3 regions of the Mediterraneibacter flintii genome follow, and region 1 is predicted to be linked to each of the others. Evidence: predicted binding sites of a transcription regulator. Region 1 holds the regulator's gene; each other region holds the start of a gene.
The links. Region 1 encodes HrcA, which represses chaperone genes, less so after heat shock. Its sites were predicted from a motif close to TGTTAGCACTCNNNNNNNNNGAGTGCTAACA; they were not measured.
Positions count from the first base shown of each region.

Region 1 (7,825 bases):
GCGGAGCGCTGACAGAGGGTATAATGAAAGACAAGAGTACGGGCATCACATTAGGAGAAGGATATGATGCATTTGGTCTGGAAGTATATACAAATGAAGACGGGAAAACTTATTTTATCGCAGCAGGCGGAGAAAATAATACACCGGCAACGGGTACGGTCACGATATGTAAACATACATGGGGAACTCCGATCTGGACTTGGACAGAAGACTATTCTGGCGCTTCTGCAAAGTTCGTCTGCACGCAGGATGCAGAACATTTTTTAGAAGAAACGGCAACGGTTACGGTGAATACAACGGATGCTACATGCGGAAAAGACGGGAAAACTGTTTATACGGCAAAAGTAACTTTCCAGGGAAATGAGTATATAGATGAAAAATCTGTAGAGATTCCTGCTACAGGAAAGCACCAATATAAAGAGGGCAAGTGTCAGGTATGCGGAGAGAAAGATCCGTCATACAAACCGGCAGATACAGACAAGGCAGAAAAGTCTGAGAAAAAAGAATCTTCTGTTACACCAAAAACAGGAGATAGTATGAATCTGATGCCGATATTGGCGGTAGTAGTTTTGTCAGGCGTGTGTGTGGCGGGAACGGCAGTATATGCCGCTAGAAGAAAAAGGCGATAGAGAATAAAGCAGGATATTTAATTTTAGAAAAGTAAAAACCGGAAGAAAATTCATTTGATTTGTGGATTTCTTCCGGTTTTTTGGCACAGAAGAAACAGCCCTCTTGTCAAACAGGAAGAAATTCATATATAATAGAGAAGTTATGAAGAGTTTGAATGAAGATTTAAAAACAGGACAATTTAAACAGGTCTATTTGCTTTATGGAGAAGAAGGATATTTAAAAAGGCAGTATAAGGAACGATTTACAAAAGCGATGCTTCCCGAAGGAGATACGATGAACTATGCGTATTATGAAGGTAAGAACGTGGATGTAAAAGAGGTGATTGATTTAGCAGAGACATTGCCTTTCTTTTCAGAGCGCCGTCTGCTGGTATTTGAGAATACCGGCTTTTTTAAGAGTGCAGGAGCAGAGCTGGCAGAATATGTAAAAGAGATGCCGCAGACAACCTTTTTTGTATTTGTGGAAAATGAAGTGGACAAGCGCAGTAAGTTATATAAAGCGGTGAAAGCAAAAGGACGCATTGTGGAGCTTTCTGCGCAGGACGAAGCAACCTTGAAACGGTGGGTTGCAGGGATTGTGCGCAAAGAGAACAAACAGATTTCAGAAAACTGTATTGTATATCTTTTAAATAAAATAGGGACGGATATGGAGAACATACAGCGGGAACTTGAAAAGCTGTTTTGTTATACGTTAGAGAGAGAAAGTATTACAAAGGAAGATATCGATGCAGTCTGTGTTACACAGATTACGAACCATATTTTCGATATGGTCAATGCAGTTGCGGAAAAGAAACAGAAAAAGGCGCTGGACTTATATTATGAATTGCTCGCTTTAAAGGAACCGCCTATGCGGATTTTCTTTCTTTTAACAAGACAATACCGGATTTTATTTCATGTAAAAGATTTGCTTCACAAAGGATACAGCAGGAAAGAAATTGCGGCAAAGGCAGGACTACACCCATTTGCAGCAGGAAAATATATGGAGCAGGCAAACTATTTTAAAAGCAGAGAGTTACGTCTGATTATGGAAGATGCGGCGGAGATTGAACAGAGAGTAAAAACAGGGCTTTTGACGGATCATTTGGCGGTAGAATTATTTTTGGTGAAATATGCAGCCGCAAGTTAAGGAGAAAAAGCAGATAGAATCAAGGAAGCGGACAGGAGGAACATAAAAGTGTCAGAGATAGAGCAGAATAAAATACGCAATTTTTGTATTATCGCCCATATTGATCATGGAAAATCAACACTGGCAGACCGGATTATTGAGATGACAGGGCTTTTGACAAGTCGGGAGATGCAGTCTCAAGTGCTGGACAATATGGAATTAGAAAGAGAGAGAGGCATTACGATCAAGGCACAGGCGGTCAGAACCGTTTATAAGGCGAAGGATGGAGAAGAGTATATCTTCAATTTGATAGACACTCCGGGGCATGTAGACTTTAATTATGAGGTATCTCGAAGTCTCGCGGCATGTGATGGAGCGATTTTGGTAGTAGATGCAGCGCAGGGGGTAGAGGCGCAGACGCTGGCAAATGTATATCTTGCTTTGGATCACGATTTAGATGTGATGCCGGTGATTAATAAGGTTGATTTACCAAGTGCAGAACCGGAACGTGTAAAAGAGGAGATAGAAGATGTTATCGGAATTGAGGCAGACGAGGCCCCTCTTATATCGGCGAAAACGGGCATGAATGTAGAGGAGGTACTGGAACAGATCATTACGAAAATTCCCGCACCGAAAGGGGATGCGAAGGCGCCTCTTAAGGCTCTGATCTTTGATTCTGTGTATGATTCCTATAAAGGGGTCATTGTATTTTGCAGAATCAAAGAAGGCACTGTAAAAAAGGGCACCCCAATCAAAATGATGGCGACAAAGGCTACGGCAGATGTGGTGGAAGTAGGATATTTTGGCGCGGGACAGTTCATTCCATGTGAGGAATTAAGCGCGGGGATGGTTGGATATATTACAGCGAGCCTTAAAAATGTAAAAGATACCAGAGTAGGAGATACGGTGACAAATGCGAAAGAGCCATGCGCCGAGCCTCTTCCGGGTTATAAAAAAGTAAACCCGATGGTTTACTGCGGGCTATATCCGGCAGATGGAGCAAAATATCCCGATCTGCGGGATGCTTTAGAAAAATTACAGCTAAATGACGCGGCTCTGCAATTTGAAGCAGAAACTTCTGTAGCGCTGGGGTTCGGGTTCCGCTGTGGATTTTTAGGGCTTCTGCATCTGGAGATTATTCAGGAACGTCTGGAGAGAGAGTATAATCTGGATCTAGTAACGACGGCGCCGAGTGTTATATACAAAGTGCACAAGACAAATGGAGAGGTCATTGATTTGACAAATCCGACAAATTTGCCCGATCCCGCCGAGATTGATTATATGGAAGAACCGATGGTAAAAGCCGAGATCATGGTTACATCTGAATTTATCGGTGCGATTATGGATCTGTGCCAGGAACGGCGGGGCATATACCAGGGCATGGAATATATAGAAGAAAAGCGTGCGGTACTTCACTACCACCTTCCATTAAATGAGATCATTTATGATTTCTTTGACGCATTGAAGTCCAGGTCGAGGGGATACGCTTCTTTTGATTATGAAATGCTGGGATATGAGCGCTCTGAACTGGTGAAGTTAGATATTCTTATTAATAAAGAAGAAGTAGATGCTCTGTCGTTTATTGTATTTAGCGGAAGTGCATATGAGAGGGGCAGAAAAATGTGCGAAAAATTAAAGGAGGAGATCCCGCGTCAGCTTTTCGAGATCCCGATTCAAGCGGCGATTGGAAGTAAAATTATCGCACGTGAGACTATACGCGCGATGCGCAAAGATGTCCTTGCAAAATGCTATGGAGGAGATATTTCGCGTAAGAAAAAGCTTCTGGAGAAACAAAAAGAAGGAAAGAAGCGTATGCGCCAGGTAGGAAATGTGGAAATTCCACAGAAAGCATTTATGAGTGTCTTAAAGTTGGATGATGATTGATATGAAAAAAGAATTAGAACTGTATTTGCATATTCCGTTTTGTGTCAGAAAATGTGCATATTGTGATTTTCTGTCCAACGCTGCAGAGGATAAGACAATCGATAGATATGTAAATGCATTGATAAGAGAGATAGAAAGCTGCTGTAGAGCGTTTCAAGAGTATACAGTAGCAACAGTATTTATGGGCGGAGGAACTCCGTCCATTTTAGCAGGGACAGAAACAGTACGGATTTTTCGTGCGCTGTATGAAAATTTTGAATTTGCAAAAGAACCAGAGATTACGATAGAAGTAAATCCAGGTACAGTAACGCGTGAAAAGCTGGAATTATGGAAAAATGCAGGTATCAACCGCTTAAGTATCGGATTACAGTCTGCCGACAATCGAGAATTGAAACTTTTAGGCCGGATACATACGTTTGAGGACTTTCTAGAGACGTATACAAAAGCAAGAGAAGCTGATTTTACAAACATCAATGTGGATTTGATTTCAGCTATTCCAGGGCAGGTTGCTGCCGACTGGGAACAGACACTTAGAAAAACTGCGCAGCTGGATCCGGAGCATATCTCAGCGTACAGTCTGATGATAGAGGAAGGCACTTTGTTTTATGACTGGTATGTAAAGGGCGGACATAGGGAAGGCAAAAAAGAGGTTCCCCCGCTTCCTGGTGAGGAGGAAGACCGCAGGATTTATAAAAAGACAAAAGAAATTTTAAAAGAGCATGGGTATGTGCGGTATGAGATTTCCAACTACGCAAAAGAGGGATATGCCTGCCGGCATAATTTAGGATACTGGGAACGAAAAGAGTATTTAGGGCTCGGACTTGGGGCTGCTTCTCTTATAAATGAACAGCGGTTTGCCAATACAGAGAGCTTGTCAGAATATCTAAATGCATTTGAAAAAAGAAAAGTTTCGTATTCTTCTGTGAGAGTAGGAAGAGAAACTTTGCGTATACAAGAGCAGATGGAAGAGTTTATGTTTTTGGGGCTCAGGAAAATGGAAGGAGTTTCGCGTTCTGAATTTGCACGGAAATTTCAAAAAGAATTAGAACAGGTATATGGAGTACAGATTAAGGAATTAAAAGAACGCGGACTTCTGGAAGAAAAAAAAGACTTTCTTTCTCTGACAGAATTTGGAATAGACGTCAGTAACTATGTATTCGAGCAATTTTTGGATCCATAGAAAGGCTGACCTGTCACATATTTCCTAAAAAAAATATAAACAGTGTTGACAAACGTAAACCCTAGTGCTATCTTAGTATACGTAAGGTGTTAGCACTCAAAACTAAAGAGTGCTAATAAACTTTAGGAAAGGAGAGAAAGATGGTAACGGGCGAAGGATTGAATGAAAGAAAACTGACGATATTAAAAGCAATCATCCGGAACTATCTTGAAACGGGAGAACCGGTTGGTTCACGAACCCTTTCCAAATATACAGAGCTGAATTTAAGCTCTGCGACAATCCGGAATGAGATGGCGGATTTGGAAGATTTGGGTTATATCTTCCAGCCCCATACATCTGCAGGAAGGATTCCTTCTGACAAAGGGTATCGACTGTATGTCGATATGCTGATGGAAGAAAAGGAGCAAGAGATTACGGAGCTGAGAAATACAATGCTGGAGAAGACAGACAAGGTCGATCAGGTATTGAAGCAGGCGGCGAAGGTGCTTGCAGCGAATACCAATTATGCGACGTTGGTATCTGCTCCTGTAAACAACCGCAATACATTGAAATTTATCCAGCTTTCCCAAGTGGATGAAGAACAGATTGTGGCTGTAATTGTAATGGGAGGAAACGTAATCAAGAATAAGATTATTGAAGTTGGCGAAAGCTTAAGTAATGAAAACCTTCTGAAGCTGAACATGCTGCTGAATACAACACTTAACGGCATGTCGATTGACCAGATTACACTGGGACTGATTGCCCGCTTAAAAGAGCAGGCAGGAATTCACAGCCAGGTCATTGGTGATGTGCTGGATGCGGTGGCAGAGATTATTCATGTGGAAGACGACATGGAGATCTATACCAGCGGGGCTACGAATATTTTTAAATATCCAGAATTAAGTGATAAGCAGAGTGCCCAGGAAATTATCAGTGCTTTTGAAGAAAAACAGCAGCTTGCCGATTTGGTGACGGAGACGCTTGCCAGTGAGGAAAATCATGGTATTCAGGTTTATATTGGAGATGAGGCACCTGTCAAGACAATGAAGGACTGTAGTGTCGTGACAGCGACATATGAACTGGGGGAAGGTATGAAAGGAACCATCGGTATCATCGGTCCGAAGCGTATGGATTACGAGCATGTTATGAATACGCTGAAAACTCTGCAAAGCGAGTTGGATGCGATTTACAGCAAAGAGCCGAAAGAATAGGAAGGTGAAAAATTAGTGGATGAAAAGATGAGCAAAGAAGATATGGTAAAAGAAGCAGTAGAAGAGGCAAAAGCAAAGGCGAATGAAGAACAGAACAAACAAGATGATGATATGAAAGAAAAAGAGCCCAAGTCATCTGCAGAAGAAGCACAAAAAGAAGAACAGCCGGAAGAAAACCAAGAGGCGGTTCCAGAAGAGGAGGCTTGTGAAAACGACAAGCCAGAAAAGAAAAAATTGTTCGGAAAGAAGCCAAAGAAAGACAAGAAGGATGAGAAGATTGAAGAGCTTACCGATCGTCTGACACGTCAGATGGCAGAGTTCGATAATTTCAGAAAGCGCACAGAGAAAGAAAAGTCTCAGATGTATGAGATTGGCGCAAAGGATGTGATTGAAAAAATCCTTCCTGTAGTGGACAATTTTGAGAGAGGACTCGCGGCAGTGGCGGAGGATGAAAAAGCAAGTCCGTTTGCAGAAGGAATGGAAAAGATTTATAAGCAGCTAATGACGACTTTAGAGTCCATGGAAGTGAAGCCGATCGAAGCGGTTGGCAAAGAGTTTAATCCAGATTTCCATAATGCGGTGATGCATGTGGAGGATGAAGAATTAGGCGAGAACATTATTGCAGAAGAATTTCAGAAAGGTTACACATACAGAGACAGCGTGGTAAGGCACAGTATGGTAAAAGTAGCAAATTAACTGTAAATATTAGAATAAAGAAGATTACAAATCAATGAAGGAGGACATTTACTATGGGAAAAATAATAGGGATTGACTTAGGTACGACAAACAGCTGTGTGGCTGTTATGGAAGGTGGCCAGCCGACTGTTATTGCGAATACGGAGGGCGCCAGAACAACCCCATCTGTTGTGGCATTTACAAAGAATGGAGAACGTCTGGTTGGTGAGCCGGCGAAGCGTCAGGCAGTAACCAATGCGAGCAGAACCATTTCTTCTATCAAAAGGGAGATGGGTTCCGATCATAAAGAGGATATTGATGGAAAGAAATATTCTCCGCAGGAAATTTCTGCGATGATTTTGCAGAAGTTAAAAGCAGATGCAGAAGGGTATTTAGGAGAGAAGGTAACAGAAGCGGTTATCACTGTTCCGGCGTATTTCAATGACGCACAGCGTCAGGCTACAAAAGATGCCGGAAAGATCGCGGGCTTAGACGTAAAACGTATCATCAACGAGCCTACAGCGGCAGCACTTGCTTACGGACTGGACAATGAAAAAGAACAGAAGATTATGGTATATGATTTAGGTGGTGGAACATTTGATGTATCTATCATCGAGATTGGCGACGGTGTTATTGAAGTACTCGCAACAGCCGGAAATAACCGGCTTGGCGGTGATGACTTTGACCAGAAGATTACAGACTATATGCTCGCTGACTTTAAAGCAAAAGAGGGAGTAGATTTGTCTACAGATAAGATGGCTCTCCAGAGACTGAAAGAAGCAGCAGAGAAAGCGAAAAAAGAGCTCTCTTCTGCGACAACGACAAATATCAATCTTCCATTTATTACAGCAACGGCAGAAGGGCCGAAGCACTTTGACATGAACCTGACAAGAGCAAAATTTGATGAACTGACAAGGGATCTGGTAGACAAAACAGCAGAGCCGGTTAAAAGAGCGCTCTCCGATGCAGGCCTGACAGCGTCAGAATTAGGGCAGGTATTGCTGGTAGGTGGATCTACACGTATTCCTGCCGTTCAGGAAGAAGTAAAACGTCTGACAGGAAAAGAGCCAAGTAAATCCTTAAATCCAGATGAGTGTGTTGCACTGGGAGCTTCTGTACAGGGCGGTAAGCTTGCCGGAGATGCAGGTGCAGGGGATATTCT
Region 1 covers NZ_AP031405.1:2,463,702-2,471,526, reverse strand. The annotation lists gene ACZ5C4_RS11710 (autotransporter outer membrane beta-barrel domain-containing protein) at 1-629, shown strand, start outside; gene holA (DNA polymerase III subunit delta) at 772-1,755, shown strand; gene lepA (translation elongation factor 4) at 1,804-3,618, shown strand; gene hemW (radical SAM family heme chaperone HemW) at 3,620-4,798, shown strand; gene hrcA (heat-inducible transcriptional repressor HrcA) at 4,939-5,988, shown strand; gene grpE (nucleotide exchange factor GrpE) at 6,016-6,684, shown strand; gene dnaK (molecular chaperone DnaK) at 6,738-7,825, shown strand, end outside.

Region 2 (7,825 bases), 380 kb from region 1:
TTTTCCTTGTACATCGCGCGATCTGGCGCTTCCATCACCAGGTTTGGACACTTACGAAAGGCATTCGCAACGGGTTCCCCCGTGCGGATGCCATATCGTTTTGCAGGCAGAGACTTCGCAAGCACTACACCTCGGCGTGCTTTCTGATCGCCGCCGATAATCGCCGGTATCGTACGTAAGTCCTGCTTTGCACCACTTTTCAATTGCTCTACTGCCGTCCAGCTTAAATAGGCCGAGTTGACGTCAATATGGAAAATGGTAGGTCTCATGCAATAACCTGTCCTTTCACCCTCGCCTCTAGTTTTCCGTCAGAAGCATCTATTATGATAGTATCCTCTCTTCCTACATTCCCTGCAAGAATCAATCTTGCTGCCAGTGTCTCTACGTTTTTCTGCAGGTATCTCTTAAGCGGTCTTGCCCCGTACATCGGATCATATCCGCCTTCTACGACAAAACTCTTCGCAGCCTCTGTCAGTTCTATTCTTAGTTCTTTCTCCTGAAGACGTCTGTTGACATCCGCTATTAACAAATCAATGATCGCACGAATATTTGTTTTCGTCAATGGTTTGAACATGATTATTTCATCCAATCTGTTTAAAAATTCCGGTCTGAAATGTCCTCTCAAATCGTGCATTACCATCTCTTGGCTGCGTTCCTCTATCGTTCCGTCTTCCCGAATTCCTTCCAACAAATATCCTGCACCGATATTGGAGGTCATAATCAGTATCGTATTCTTAAAGTCTACTGTGCGTCCCTGTGAATCTGTAATACGCCCGTCGTCCAACACTTGAAGCAGTACATTAAATACATCCGGATGTGCCTTTTCAATCTCGTCAAACAATACAACGGAATATGGTTTTCTTCTGACTGCTTCCGTAAGCTGTCCTCCCTCGTCATATCCTACATATCCCGGAGGCGCTCCGATAAGTCGGGATACAGAATACTTTTCCATATACTCGCTCATATCAATGCGAACCATATTGTTCTCGTCATCAAACAAATCTGCGGCAAGCGCTTTGGCAAGCTCTGTTTTTCCAACCCCCGTAGGGCCTAGAAACAAGAAAGAACCGATTGGTTTAGAAGGGTCTTTGATCCCTGCCTTAGAACGGATAATCGCCTCTGTCACCAATTCCACGCCTTCCTCCTGTCCGATCACACGCTTGTGCAGCTCCTCTGCAAGATGGAGTGTTTTATTTCTCTCACTTTCGTTTAATTTTGCTACCGGAATTCCTGTCCATCTGGATATGATTCTTGCAATTTCTTCCTCTGTAACAGCTTCGTGAACCAGACTTAAATCCTTTGCCTTTACCTTTTCTTCCTCGTCCTCCAACTGTTTTTGAAGCTGTGGAAGCTTTCCATACTGAAGCTCTGCCGCCTTGTTCAAATCATATTCCCGCTGTGCCTTTTGTATTTCCTTATTTACCTGCTCTATTTCTTCGCGAATTTTCTGCACCCGTTCAACGGAGGTCTTTTCATTTTCCCACTGTACCTTCTTTCCCGCATACTCTTCTTTTAGTTCAGACAGTTCTTCCTGAAGATGCTCCAGCCGTTCTCTGCTTAAGCGATCCTCTTCTTTTTTCAATGCCTCTTCCTCAATCTCCAGTTGCATAACCCGTCTTCTAAGTTCGTCCAGCTCTGTAGGCATGGAATCCAGCTCCGTCTTTATCAGCGCACACGCCTCATCTACTAGGTCGATCGCTTTATCCGGCAGGAAACGATCGGATATATACCGGTTCGATAGGGTTGCCGCAGCTACCAATGCACTGTCTGTAATCTTCACTCCATGAAATACTTCATAACGTTCTTTTAACCCGCGCAGAATCGATATTGCATCTTCCACAGTAGGCTCCTCTACCATGACAGGCTGGAAACGGCGTTCCAACGCCGCGTCTTTTTCAATATACTGTCTGTATTCGTCCAGCGTTGTCGCACCGATACAGTGTAATTCTCCCCGCGCAAGCATTGGCTTTAGCATATTTCCTGCATCCATTGCACCGTCTGTTTTTCCTGCTCCTACGATTGTATGCAGCTCATCGATAAACAGAATAATTTTTCCGTCGCTGTTCTTTACTTCCTCTAATACTGCCTTTAATCGCTCTTCAAATTCTCCGCGGTATTTTGCCCCTGCTACCAGCGCTCCCATATCCAGGGAAAAAATCGTCTTCTCCTTAAGGCCCTCCGGAACATCCCCACTGACAATTCTCTGTGCAAGTCCTTCTACTACTGCTGTTTTGCCGACACCCGGCTCCCCTATCAAGACAGGGTTATTCTTTGTCTTACGCGAGAGGATTCGGACTACATTACGGATTTCTTCATCCCTTCCTATGACTGGATCCAATTTCTGGTCCCGCGCCCGTTCCACCAGATCTTGCCCGTATTTATTCAATGTGTCATACGTCGCTTCTGGATTATCACTGGTCACCTTCTGGTTTCCGCGCACAGTAGAAAGCGCCTGCAAAAAGCCCTCTCTGCTGATCCCAAACTCTCTGAAAAGTGGTTTTACGTCTCTGCCTGCATATTTCAGCAGGGATAAAAACAAATGCTCAACAGATACATATTCATCTCCCATCTGCTTCGCCTCATCTTCTGCGTGTATCAGGACATTGTTCAAATCCTGGCCTACAAATACCTGTCCTCCCTGTACTTTTGGACGTTTGCGCAGCAACTCCTCCGTCCGGTTGACAAACAGAGACCCTTGAATACTCATTTTCTCAAGCAGTTTTAAAATAAGACTGTCATCCTGCGTGACAAGAGCATACAAAAGATGTTCCTGTGCAAGCTCCTGGTTTCCATATTCATAAGCCAATTTCTCGCAGGACTGCACCGCCTGCATAGAATTCTGCGTAAATTTATTTATGTTCATAGCAAATCCTCCTTTACTATTCGTTTCATTGTTCTATAAGTAATATAGCAATGATTGTTAGCACTGTCAAGCATCGAGTGCTAATTTTAGATATTGTTTATACTTTATTATACTTATTCCTTGATAATCTTAAAATCGCATAAAGATTGTATTCCTTCTATTGACATCTGACAACCCTAATATTAATATTGGGTTGTCAATACTTGAATATATAAGGAGCGCTATTATGAGAATTTCAAAAAACATCCCCATCTATGGCCGCGTCGCCTACGATATTGCCTCACAGATTGCGAACGGAAAGCTGGTGGAGGGGCAGCGCTTTTCCGGACGTTCTTTGATGGGTTCCCAATATGGGGTATCTTCTGAGACAATCCGGCGTGCCATGAATTTACTTTCTAATATGAATATAATCGAAATTCAACAAAATGTAGGCGCGACCGTTATATCTCGGCAGAATGCACTTGTCTATGTGGAGCAATACAAGGTAGACAACGATTTAAGAGCCTTGAAATCCCAGCTAAAAGAGTTGACTTCCCAAAGAGATCAGCTAAACCGAGATATTTATGATACCTTCTTAAAAATCATGGATTTAGAGGAACGTTTTAAGGACAGTGAGCAGCTTAAGACCTATGAATTTACTGTTCGTGCAGACAGCAAGGCAGCCGGAAAGACACTCGCTGACATACAATTCAGGCAGAGCACCGGCGGTACAGTTGTCGCTATCCGAAGAGACGGGAAGGTACAGCTCTCCCCTGATTCAGAAACTACGCTGTATATCGGCGATGTTCTTGTCGTAGCATGCAATGTAGCCAGCATCAGCTATATCACAGAACTCGTCGGCTGATTCTAATTTTTACTATATTATGTACAGGAGGACTTTTATTTATGAAAAAGATTTTATCTCTTACCGTCGCCTCCATACTGCTGTCGGGCACTTTTTTCTCCATTGTTCCCGCTGTTCAAACAGAGGCGGCAGAGACAAAAGAAAAACAGGAGATTGTTTTTGCCGATGTAGGCTGGGATTCTGTGAAGCTCAACAACGCCATTGCAGGGCTGATCGCCGAAGAGGTCTTTGGATATACCTGGGTGGAAGTACCCGGTTCTACCCCTATCACCCATGAAGCATTGATGAAAAATGAAATCGATGTAAATATGGAGGAATGGACAAATAATATTCCGACCTATCAAAGCGATCTGGAGGACGGCACTTTTACAGAGCTTGGAATCAATTTTGACGATAATTACCAGGGATTGTATATCCCTAAGTATGTAGCTGATAAATATCCAGATCTCAAAACCGTTCAGGATCTGGAAAAATATCCGGAACTCTTTCCAGATCCGGAAGATACCTCCAAAGGAATCATCTATGGCGGAATTCCTGGCTGGGAAGCTACTGAAATTATGCAAAAGAAGATAGATGCCTACGGTCTGGATCAGTATTATAACTACCTCGTTCCAGGCAGCAATGCCGCCTTAGACTCTACAATTACTTCCGCCTGGGACAAAGAAGAGCCTTTTGTCGCATATTACTGGGAGCCCACATGGCTCATGGGAAAATATGATCTGGTTTTGCTTGAAGACAGCCCCTATGATCCCAATACTTATCACGACGGTATCGGTGCGTACCCTGCTGTGACTGTAACCGTAGCTGCAAGTAATGAATTTGCCAAATCCAATCCCGAATTTTGTGAATTTTTATCTAACTATCACACCGGTTCCGAACTCATCAGCGAGGGACTTGCCTATATGCAGAAAAACGATCCGGATGACCATGAAGCGGCCGCAAAATATCTTTTAAAGCAGCATCCCGAATTGATAGAAGAATGGCTCACTTCAGAACAGGCAGAACTGCTCAATGCCTGCTTAGCGAAAGACTCCAAAAGCGGTGATAGCTCCGATTGGCTCTTTCATTTTCCAGTCGTATTCAGCCCGGATACAGCAGCAATCGACAGCGCCGTGCGTGAATTTGCTGTCGCGGCAGATTCCGTGCTCCAGGCAGTCCAAAACGTTCTCGGAGGCCTGGTGAATTTGTTTAAATGGCTGCTGTCACATATCCCTTGGTTCTTGCTTCTCCTCCTTGTCTTTTTACTTGGATGGAGGGTTCGCCGCCGGATACGCAGCGGAATTCTATATGCGGCCATATTAAGTCTGGTCGGCATAGTAGGTTACTGGGATGAGATGCTGCTGACGCTTTCTATTGTACTGGCAAGCGTTGTGATCGCTCTCCTGCTGGGTCTCCCTGTAGGTATCCTGATCTCTAATTCTCAAAGAGCAAACCGGATTGTACGTCCTATTCTGGATACAATGCAGACTATGCCTGTATTCGTCTACTTGATTCCGGCGCTTCTTCTGTTCGGCATGGGCAATGCATCCGCAGTGATCGCAACAGTGATCTATGCGATTGTGCCTGTCATCCGTTTAACCAGCCTGGGAATTCGCCAGGTAGACAAAGAAGTCGTCGAGGCTGCGCGTTCCTTTGGCTCAACCAGGTGGCAGACTCTGTTTAAAGTACAGATACCGCAGGCAGTTCCTACAATTATGACCGGCGTGAATCAAACGTTAATGATGGCTATGGCAATGGTCGTTACTTGTTCTATGATCGGCGCTCGTGGTCTTGGCATGGAGGTGTTAAACGCAGTCAACCGTATCGAAATCGGACGCGGGCTTATTGCCGGCAGCTGTGTTGTTATCCTCGCCGTCGTGTTAGATCGTCTTACACAGGGCTGGTTCAACAAAAATAGTGACAATACAGACAACGGAAATGAAGAGTAAAAGCTGGAGGAGAATATATGGATAGGAATGAAAATGTAATCGAAGTGCACCATGTAAGCAAATTATATGGATTAAATAAAACAGAAGCTGTGCGGCTTATGGAGGCGGGCAGTCAAAAGAAAGAGGTGCAGAAAAAAACAGGGGTATCTGTGGCATTGTGGGATATTAATCTGGAAATTCCCCGCGGACAGATCTTCGTTATCATAGGTCTGTCTGGCTCTGGAAAATCTACACTCGTCCGGTGTTTTAACCGGCTGAATAAACCTACCTCCGGTTCTGTCTGCTTCAACGGAAGGGATCTTTCTAAGCTTTCCAAAAAAGAGCTGCTTACATTTCGCCGCAACAATATTTCTATGGTTTTTCAGTCCTTCGGACTGATGAGTCATCGGGATGTTCTGGGAAATGTCGCCTATGGTCTTGAAGTCAAAGGAGTTTCCAAGGCCGAGCGCGAAAAAAAGGCAATGGAAGTCATCTCAATGGTCGGTCTATCCGGCTGGGAGCATCAGTCCTGCAAAAATCTTTCCGGCGGTATGCGCCAGCGTGTCGGTATCGCACGCGCACTTGCCAATGACCCAGATGTACTTTTGATGGATGAGCCGTTTTCTGCACTGGATCCTCTCGTTCGGCAGGATATGCAGTTTGAACTTCTTCAAATACAGCGTAAGCTTAAAAAAACAGTGATATTTATTACCCATGATATTGATGAAGCGTTTAAGCTTGGAGACACTGTGGCAATTATGAAAGATGGAAAATTAGTCCAGGTTGACACTCCGGAGCAGATGAGTGAACACCCTGCCAATGAATATGTAGAAGCCTTTATCAATAATGCAGATAAGTCTCATGTGCTCTGTGTCCACAACATCATGATCACACCAAAGGCATTGATCCAGACAGATGATGGGCCAGAACACGCCATTCGTGTAATGAATAAAAATGAACTGTCTACCGTATATGTCGTAGATAAGGATCTGCGCCTTGCCGGAGTTCTCACCATCAATGACGCTCTGCGCGCCAGAAAGGAGCATCTCCTCATCACAGATATTATGGAAAAGGAAATACCCGTAGTAGATACCGATACCCTGGTAGCAGATATTATGGCCTTGGCTGCCTCGGCGCATTACCCAATCGCCGCTGTAGGAAAAGACGGGCAACTCAAGGGTATTGTGACAAAGGCAAAGGTATTGTCCTCATTGGCGTAACTTATTTTTCTCTAAAGCAACAGGCCTGTGCACGTAATCCGTACACAGGCCTGCCGTCTTTTTTCTGACTTCGTCCCGAATCTGTATTTGATTCTTTATAGCCTTTCACTACTATCATTCATAAACTTATACTCCGCCACAGAACGGTCAAATCCTTTGATATGTCTATATAGCCATTCAATCACATTTTTATTTACCTGCTCTACAAAAGCGTCCGACGGCCCTTCTTCCTCTTCCAGCATATTATAAAGCTCCTTTACGACATTTCTCAATTTATCATGCTCTTTCTTATGTTCTGCGATTCCCGGATACTGAATAGACTCCTGCAGCTTTTCCTCCTCTCCAAAGTGGAATTCTGTATAATCTGCGAGATAATCCAGTGTCTTTACTGCCACCAGCTTGTCTTTTGTAGTCTCACAGCTATCCAGAAGCTTATTGATTTTGTCAATCAGTTCCTTGTGCTGTGAATCAATCATTTCATTTCCTGTTACTAAGCTTTCATCAAATTCTGCTCTCATAAATATTACCTCCTAAACTTCTCCGTTTTTAAATTTCATTATCATTTCATTGGTCAGGCTATCCCGTGAGCTTTTTACCGGAATATCTTCCCGTTCAAACCATTCTGCCAGAGCCAGCTCCTCTTTGTCAAGTATAATTGTATCTTCTCCGTCCAAATCACAGTAAAATCCCATTAGCAGTGTATCTGTGAAAGACCAGGGCTGGCTCTTATAATAGCGGATATTTTTTACCTTTAGCCCCACCTCTTCCATAACTTCCCTCTTAACTGTCTCCTCCACAGTTTCACCAATCTCTGTATATCCGGCCAAAAGCGCGTATTTTCTGAATGCTCTGTCTGCATATTTTGATAGTAGGATTCGGTTTTTGTCCGTCACTCCGATGATGACCGCCGGACATATTTTCGGGAATTCCATATTCCGACATTCCTCACAGTAGACCATTCTTTCCTTCTTGTCCATTTTCATAAGATGTC
Region 2 covers NZ_AP031405.1:2,845,196-2,853,020, forward strand. The annotation lists gene ACZ5C4_RS13675 (DNA polymerase Y family protein) at 1-269, opposite strand, end outside; gene clpB (ATP-dependent chaperone ClpB) at 266-2,863, opposite strand; gene ACZ5C4_RS13685 (GntR family transcriptional regulator) at 3,090-3,707, shown strand; gene ACZ5C4_RS13690 (glycine betaine ABC transporter substrate-binding protein) at 3,749-5,635, shown strand; gene ACZ5C4_RS13695 (quaternary amine ABC transporter ATP-binding protein) at 5,653-6,834, shown strand; gene ACZ5C4_RS13700 (bacteriohemerythrin) at 6,930-7,352, opposite strand; gene nudC (NAD(+) diphosphatase) at 7,365-7,825, opposite strand, start outside.
Region 2: the regulator HrcA is predicted to act here: its motif matches at 2,919-2,949, upstream of clpB (ATP-dependent chaperone ClpB).

Region 3 (7,825 bases), 1.6 Mb from region 1:
TGCGCATAATTGGAAAATGGATGTTTACAATTTATTTAAAATTTCAAAAAGACTTGACTTAGAGTATACTCCAGGATATATGATGGCTTAGTAACGTAAAGCAAAGAATCATATAGGAGGGAAACGAATATGCAGAATTTTGATTATCAGACACCGACCAGACTGATCTTTGGAAAAGGAGTGATTTCCAATCTGCCTGAGGTGATGAAACCACTTGGAAAAAGGATTCTTTTGACATATGGCTCGGGAAGCATAAAAAAGTTAGGATTGTATGACAAGGTAAAAGAGCTGCTTGCAGAATTTGAAATCTATGAGCTTTCTGACATCCAGCCAAATCCGAAGTATGATCCGAGTGTACTGGATGGTGTACGTATCTGTAAGCAGCATACAATAGATGCTATCCTTGCGGTAGGCGGCGGCAGCGTACTTGACTGTTCCAAAGCGATTGCGGCAGGGGCAAAATATGACGGTGATCCGTGGGATTTGATTTCCTATAAGGTATCCGCGAAGGACGCTCTGCCGATTGTAGATATCCTGACGCTGGCAGCTACAGGGAGTGAATATGACTGTGGAGGGGTAATTTCCAGAACAGAGACAAATGATAAAATTGGATACGTCGATCCACATTTATTTCCAGTATGCTCTATTCTTGATCCGACGTATACATTTTCGGTATCGAGAAAGCAGACGGCAGCCGGCTGTGCGGATGCGATGAATCATGTCATGGAGCAATACTTCACGGAGGATACGACATTGTTGAATGACGGTTTCTGTGAGGCAGAATTAAAAAGCTTGATGGTGAATACCAAAATTGCCTTAGAACATCCAGAGGATTACAGGGCAAGGGCAGAATTGATGCTCTGCTGTACATACGGGTGCAATGGTATTCTTGCGCTGGGAAACAGTGCCTCCGGTTGGCCCTGTCATGGTATGGAGCACGCGCTTAGCGCTTACTATGATATTACGCATGGAGAAGGGCTTGCCATTCTTACACCGAGGTGGATGAAGCATATTCTGAATGACAAAACCGTAGGACGTTTTGTAAAATATGGGGTCAATGTATTTGGAATAGACAAAAATCTTGATAAATATGAGATAGCAAATAAGGCTATTGAGGAAACCTATAAATTTTTTGAATCCATAGGGCTTCCAATGCATTTAAAGGAAGTAGGTATTGACGAGACCAGAATCGAAGAGATGGCACATCATATTGCAGTAAATGAGGGGCTGGAAAATGCATATGCACCTTTGACGGAAAAAGACATTACCGCTATTTTAAGGGATTCTCTATAATAGTTTATACAAATACTGCCGCGTTTCGGCGTGAGAAAGCCCTGTTTGCTCAGAGCAGAAATCGTTATTCCGGTTATAGACGAAGAAGCGAATGTAACGTATCATAAGGTTTATAAAAGACAGAAGAAAGAGAGAGAAGAGATGATATTAAGTGTGAGCAGAAGGACAGATATACCAAAATATTTTTCCGACTGGTTTTTCCAACGGATAAAGGAGCAGTATGTCTATGTCCGTAATCCGTTCAATTCGCGGCAGATCAGTAAAATAGATATTTCACCGGAGGTAGTAGACTGTATTGTATTCTGGACGAAAAACCCCGAAAATATGATGAAGCGGTTGGATGAATTAGCAGGATATACGTATTATTTTCAATTTACCCTGACAGGCTATGGAACGGATATAGAGACAGATACTGCACATAAGAGAGAACAAATTATACCTGTATTTTGGAAGCTGGTGGAAAAAGTAGGAAGAGAAAGGGTAATATGGAGATATGACCCGATTCTTTTTACAGAACGGTATACAGAAGAATATCACTTAAATGCATTTGGACAGATAGCAGAGGCTCTGTGTGGATATACAGATAAATGCGTAATCAGTTTTGTGGATATATACAAAAAAATTAGAAAAAATATGGAGGCCCTCGGAAGAAAAGAGATAGACAAAGCGAGACTCATAGAATTTGCAGGTAAAATTAGGAAGGCGGCGGAAGCAAACAGGATACAGGTGTGCTCTTGTGCAGAGGAGCTCGATCTTGAATTATGCAAAATCCAGCATAACTGCTGTATTGACAAAGAACTGATAGAAAAGCTGACAGGCTGCAAAATCCAGGCAGAGAAGGACAAGGGACAGAGAACAGTTTGCGGATGTGTGGAGAGTATTGACATTGGCGCTTATAATACTTGCTTAAACGGCTGCAAATACTGCTATGCGAATTTCAAACCGGAAACAGTTAAGGAAAATTTAAAGAACTATGATCCTAAATCACCTTTGCTATGCGGTGTTATTTCGGAGAAAGATAAGATTACAGAGAGAAAAGTAAAGTCTCTAAAGGAAGAACAGATATGTCTGTTTGAATCATAGAGTAAAAGCCCTCCGGGCGGGATGCGCACGCCGCAATAAGGAAATTTTACTGCTTTGCGGCATTGCGGCGGCGCGCAAAGTGGACAATCCCCTTAAGAGTGAGAGGCAGGAGAGTTGAAGTGGGCTTGCCCACTTTGTTCGGTATCAGAGCTGGCTTTTACAAGAAAAACGGCAATTCCCAAGAGTATGGTCGCGCCTGCGGACATACACAGAAAGGTAATATTTAACCCGTGCATACCGGCATTTTCTCCGTATTGAGGGACAGAATTATCAGCGATTACTGTCATAATGCCCACGAAGACGGCAGAGCCGACCGCACCGGCAATGGTGCGCAGGGAGGTTAAAAGAGCAGTCGCATCTGCCACCTGTGTATTTCTGACATAGGAGGTCCCCCATGTGATAAGCGGCATCATAAGACAGCCGATTGCAATACAGCGGATGACATTATAAGAAGCAGCGATTATGACAGAAGTATGCATTGTAATGAAATACATTCCCAGATTACTGATGATAAGAAAAGCTGCGCCGTATATAAAGAGTTTCTTCATTCCCAGCTTGTCGAAGATTTTTCCGGCGAGGGGGCTGACGATCGCCATCGCGAGGGAACCAGGCAAGGTGACAAGCCCAGAAACTGTGGCGGAATATCCCATTATGGACTGTACATATAAAGGCATGATGACAGAAGAGCCCATCATAATAAAATACAACAGCATGCTTCCGATGACGCTTAAAGCGTACTCTGTACTTTTTAATATACCGAGTTCCAGAAATGGTTCTTCTATATGAAGCTGCCTGTATGTAAATAGAGCAGAGGTGATGATGCCTGTTGTCAGAGGAATGAAAACAAGAGGAGAAGTAAGGCCGTAAGCGCTGATATTTCCGATACCGAGAGTGACCCCGCCGAAGGCAAAGACACTTAAGATAAAAGAAAGAGTATCAAATTTCTTTTTATACGTTTCCAAAACATCATCAAATACAAACCATGCGATTATAAGTGAGAGAAGCATAACTGCAAGCGCCAGCCCAAAGATGGCTCTCCAGTTGATGACATCGACAAGGATGCCGGCCAGTGTGGGGGCAATGACAGGTGCAGCGCCGCATGCCAGTCCGTACCAGCCCATGACAGTTCCCTTTTTTTCTACAGGGTAGATGGAAAGGATAACGACCTGGGAGATGGACATTAAGATCCCATTTCCACATGCCTGCAATACTCTTCCTGCCATCATAACAGAGAATGTGTTTGAAAAAAGGCTGATGACCAGACCTGCGATAAAAATAGAAATTCCACCCAGATATAATTTTTTTGTGGGGAGCCTCCGGATCAGAAAGGCAGTGAGGGGCATAATGATCCCCATTGCCAGAGAATATCCGCTTGTCAGCCATTGACCTGTCGTGACACTGATAGACAGATCCGCAGCGATAGGAGGCAGAGCTGTTGTCATGGCTGTGGAAAGCATAGAGGAGGCAATCGTGGAAACCAGTATGTTCATAAATATAAATGTTTTTCTCCGGTCTGTTATTTTAGTTGTATCGTACAATTTATATATCCTCCTGTTTTGTATAATATTCTTTTATTTTTTCCAGAATTTTGTAAAGAGCATACTTATCATCATCAGACAGTGGGTCTGTGAGCTCATGGTGCTCTTTTAATCGTATACTTCTTACACGCTGGGCCTCTTTTCTCCCATCTGATGTGACAGAGATAATATAAGTTCGTTTGTCCGTTTCTGAAAGCGTTCTTGTAATGTATCCTTTTTTCTCCAGCTTTGACAGTATTTCACTTAAGGAGGTGGAACGAATCTCAAGAATATGGGAAAGGCGTCTCTGTGTGATTGTGCCTGCTTCGTCCAGGAGAAAGAGACACTTATACTGTCCGGAAAAAAAGTTCATATTTTTATGGCTGGATTTTGCGAGGTTTTCCAATTGCCGGACAACCTGGTAAAAAAGCTCAGTCAGCTCATGATCATCGGGATAACACATGATTTTTGTTTCCTTTCTTTTAAGAGGTACCTCTAGAATAATACAAGAGGTACCTCTTAATGTCAATAAAAAGTTTTAAATAGTGTATAGAATGATATAGATCGTTAAAAAAATAGCACTCACCTCTTGACAGTGCTAACAACTATGTGCTATATAATAGATAGAACAAAGGAAGAGGAACAAAAAGGAAGGTTCTGATTCCTTAGATTCTTTGCTTACAACACTTAAGTATTTGTCTAAGAGTGCTGATGGCAGCCGCGTAAGCGGTTCATAGAACAAAAAGATTAGAATTTGAAAGGAGAAATGACTTATGTTGATGCCTAGTATTTTTGGAGAAAATTTATTTGATGATGATTGGATGAACTTCCCGTTCGAGAGTGACTTCTGGGGAAAGAAGAATCCTCTGTATGGAAAACACGTAAAAAATATGATGAAGACGGATATTCGTGAGCATGAGGGCGGATATGAGGTCGACATTGATCTTCCTGGATTTAAGAAAGATGAAATCAGCGTCCAGCTGGAGGAAGGGTATCTGACAGTGTCTGCTTCTAAAGCTATAGACAAAGATGAGGAGGATAAGAAAGGGAAATATATCCGTAAAGAGCGCTATGCAGGGGCAATGCAGAGAAGCTTCTATGTAGGAAATGCTCTTACACAGGAGGACATCAGGGCAAAATACGAAAATGGTATTTTGCGGCTGTCGATTCCGAAGAAGGATGAAAAAGCAGTGGAGACGAAAAAGCATATTGCAATTGAAGGCTGATGCCAAAAGAAAGGTGTTTCGTCACATAGAGCATAAGAAAGAGCCCTGTCAACGTTGGCAGGGCTCTCTTTTCTTTCTGGAAGCTTACTCGATTTTCCACTTTCTTGCTTTTCGATTGGCAGTCCAGAAGTCCTTATACATACCCTCCTCTTTGAGCAATTCTTCATGCGTCCCAGACTGCATAATCTGTCCATCATTTAATACCAGGATTTGGTCAGCATTGCGAATAGTAGAGAGTCTGTGCGCAATTACGACTAAAGTCTTATCCTTAACCAGTTCACTAATTGCACGTTGTAACAATACTTCATTTTCTGGATCAACGCTGGCCGTCGCCTCATCTAACAGAATAATAGGAGCATTTTTCAGCATTGCTCTCGCAATAGAAATCCGTTGGCGTTCTCCGCCGGATAAATTAGCGCCTCCTTCGCCGATTCGTGTCTGATAGCCGTCCGGCATAGCCATAATAAAATCATGGCAGCAGGCTCTTTTTGCCGCATCAATTACCTGTTCGTGAGAGACAGCCGGACTTCCGAATTTAATGTTGTTTTCGACAGTGTCTGAAAACAGATATACATTCTGAAATACCATGCTCATATTTTTCAGTAAACTGTCGCAGGTATATTCCTTTACAGTATGACCGCCTACAAGGACAGCGCCTTTCTGAACATCCCAGAATCGGGCAATCAAACGAGAGATTGTTGTTTTACCGCTTCCGGATGGACCGACGATCGCAGTCATCTTCTTTTCCGGCACGCGGAAGCTCACATCCTTTAAGATCGTTTTTCCCTTTTCATAAGCAAAATCCACATGTTGAAATTCTATTTCCTGTGATTGTAAAGGAATATTCTTTCCACTTTCATCCAATACCTTTGCGTGCTTCATTTCCTCTACGCGATCCAGTGACGTCTCCAGAATTCGTATCATCTGTGTCATCTGTCCCATAACCTCCACCGGTGTGAAAACAGAAAAAGCTGCGAGCAGACTGACCGCAAGCATAGGGAAGCTCATTTCGCCGGACAGCATAATAAGCTGCGCACAAAGCATAATAAAACATGCGGCTATGCGGAAGATAGAAGAATATATCGTGTTTAACGGGGTAAAGGTTTTTTCCAGTGCGTAAGCTGCAGCCGCCCCTTTTTCGTAAGCGGCGCGTATAGTACTTAAATTTTTTTGACACATATTAAAGGATTTTACAACAGAAATTCCCTGGATATACTCTAAAGTCGATTGTATGGCTTCTGTCTGAGCCTCCTGCTGCTTTCGAGTAAGTTCCCGCCCCTTTTTTTGCATGACATTGTAAACAAGGAAAGAGAGGGCAACTCCCGCTGCAAAAATCATTCCGATACGCCAGTCAAAAAGCAGCAAAGCAGCCGTAATCACAATCATGCTGACAACGCCGGTTGTTACTTTATCGAGAATATGCATGGCATACTGCTCCAAAAAAACCAGATCTGTTGTTACGGTTGCGGTAATTTCGCCTAAAGATTTTTCGTGATAGTAACCCATGGGAACACTGCGAAGCCGATTTCCCAATGCAATCCGTTCTCTGGCGACAAATTCGAAGCCGGCTGTACTTTGCAGGCGATATACAAGATATTGAAATAAGATTTTCAATATAAGAGCTGCTGCAAGGATTCCCAATACAACGCCCCATGTATGACCATTAAGAGTCTGGTCCAGGAAGGCTTGTATAAGGAAATAGTATACCGCAGCCAGAGGCAGCATGCCCGCCATAGCATTCAAAAATCCACAGATAAAACTGCCCCAAAGCCGCCCCTTTAGATTACCAGAAAGATCGAGTACTCTTTTTATTATCTTTAACATTTGATTCTACCTCCGTCCTACATCATCCATTCCATGGTACTAATATGTGCTTTCCACATATCCTGGTAGGTATGGGAGGACAGCAGTAGCTGTTCATGGGTGCCATGGGCTGTAATCTTCCCATTTTCGAGTACGCAGATCTGATCTGCATACATGATTGTGGATAACCGGTGAGCTACGACAATCAGTGTTTTTCCTTTTGTAAGCCGGCTGATGGATTGCTGCAGCTTATCTTCATTCTCTGGATCAATAAAGGCAGAAGCTTCGTCTAATATAATAATCGGAGCGTCTTTTAAAATTGCTCTGGCTATAGCAAGACGTTGTCGTTCTCCTCCGGAGAGGCGTGTTCCGGCATCGCCGGCATCCGTATTAAGACCTTGTGGAAAACGGGTCAGAAAATCGCCGCAGCCCGCTTCCCTGGCAGCCCGTTCTACTTCTTCATCTGTTGCTTCCGGGCGGCCGATCCGGATATTCTCGCGCAGACTCATATAGAACAGAAAATTATCTTGTGAAACATAACTGATATGCTCCTCAAGCTCCTGTAGCGAAAGATTACGAATATCTTTTCCGTCAATCGAAATAACTCCGTCATTCACGTCCCAAAATCGGGCAATCAATTTAGCCAAAGTAGATTTACCTGAACCGGAAGGACCTACAAGGGCAGTGACGGTTCCGGTTTTTGCCTTTAAAGAAACACCCTGGATTACTTCTGCATTCCCATAGCCAAAATGCACGTCATGCAGCGCTATATCTCCACCTCGAATATGCTCTGGCTGCTCTGGAACAGGCATCTCTTGCATGTCCAGTAAAGCCTGTATTCTAGGCTGTATCTCATTGATAGCAGCCAGGTTTTCCATAAATTCCATCATTTTTTGTAAAGAG
Region 3 covers NZ_AP031405.1:870,779-878,603, forward strand. The annotation lists gene ACZ5C4_RS04065 (iron-containing alcohol dehydrogenase) at 130-1,293, shown strand; gene ACZ5C4_RS04070 (DUF1848 domain-containing protein) at 1,435-2,376, shown strand; gene ACZ5C4_RS04075 (DHA2 family efflux MFS transporter permease subunit) at 2,469-3,914, opposite strand; gene ACZ5C4_RS04080 (MarR family winged helix-turn-helix transcriptional regulator) at 3,916-4,356, opposite strand; gene ACZ5C4_RS04085 (Hsp20/alpha crystallin family protein) at 4,667-5,119, shown strand; gene ACZ5C4_RS04090 (ABC transporter ATP-binding protein) at 5,204-6,943, opposite strand; gene ACZ5C4_RS04095 (ABC transporter ATP-binding protein) at 6,961-7,825, opposite strand, start outside.
Region 3: the regulator HrcA is predicted to act here: its motif matches at 4,467-4,497, upstream of ACZ5C4_RS04085 (Hsp20/alpha crystallin family protein).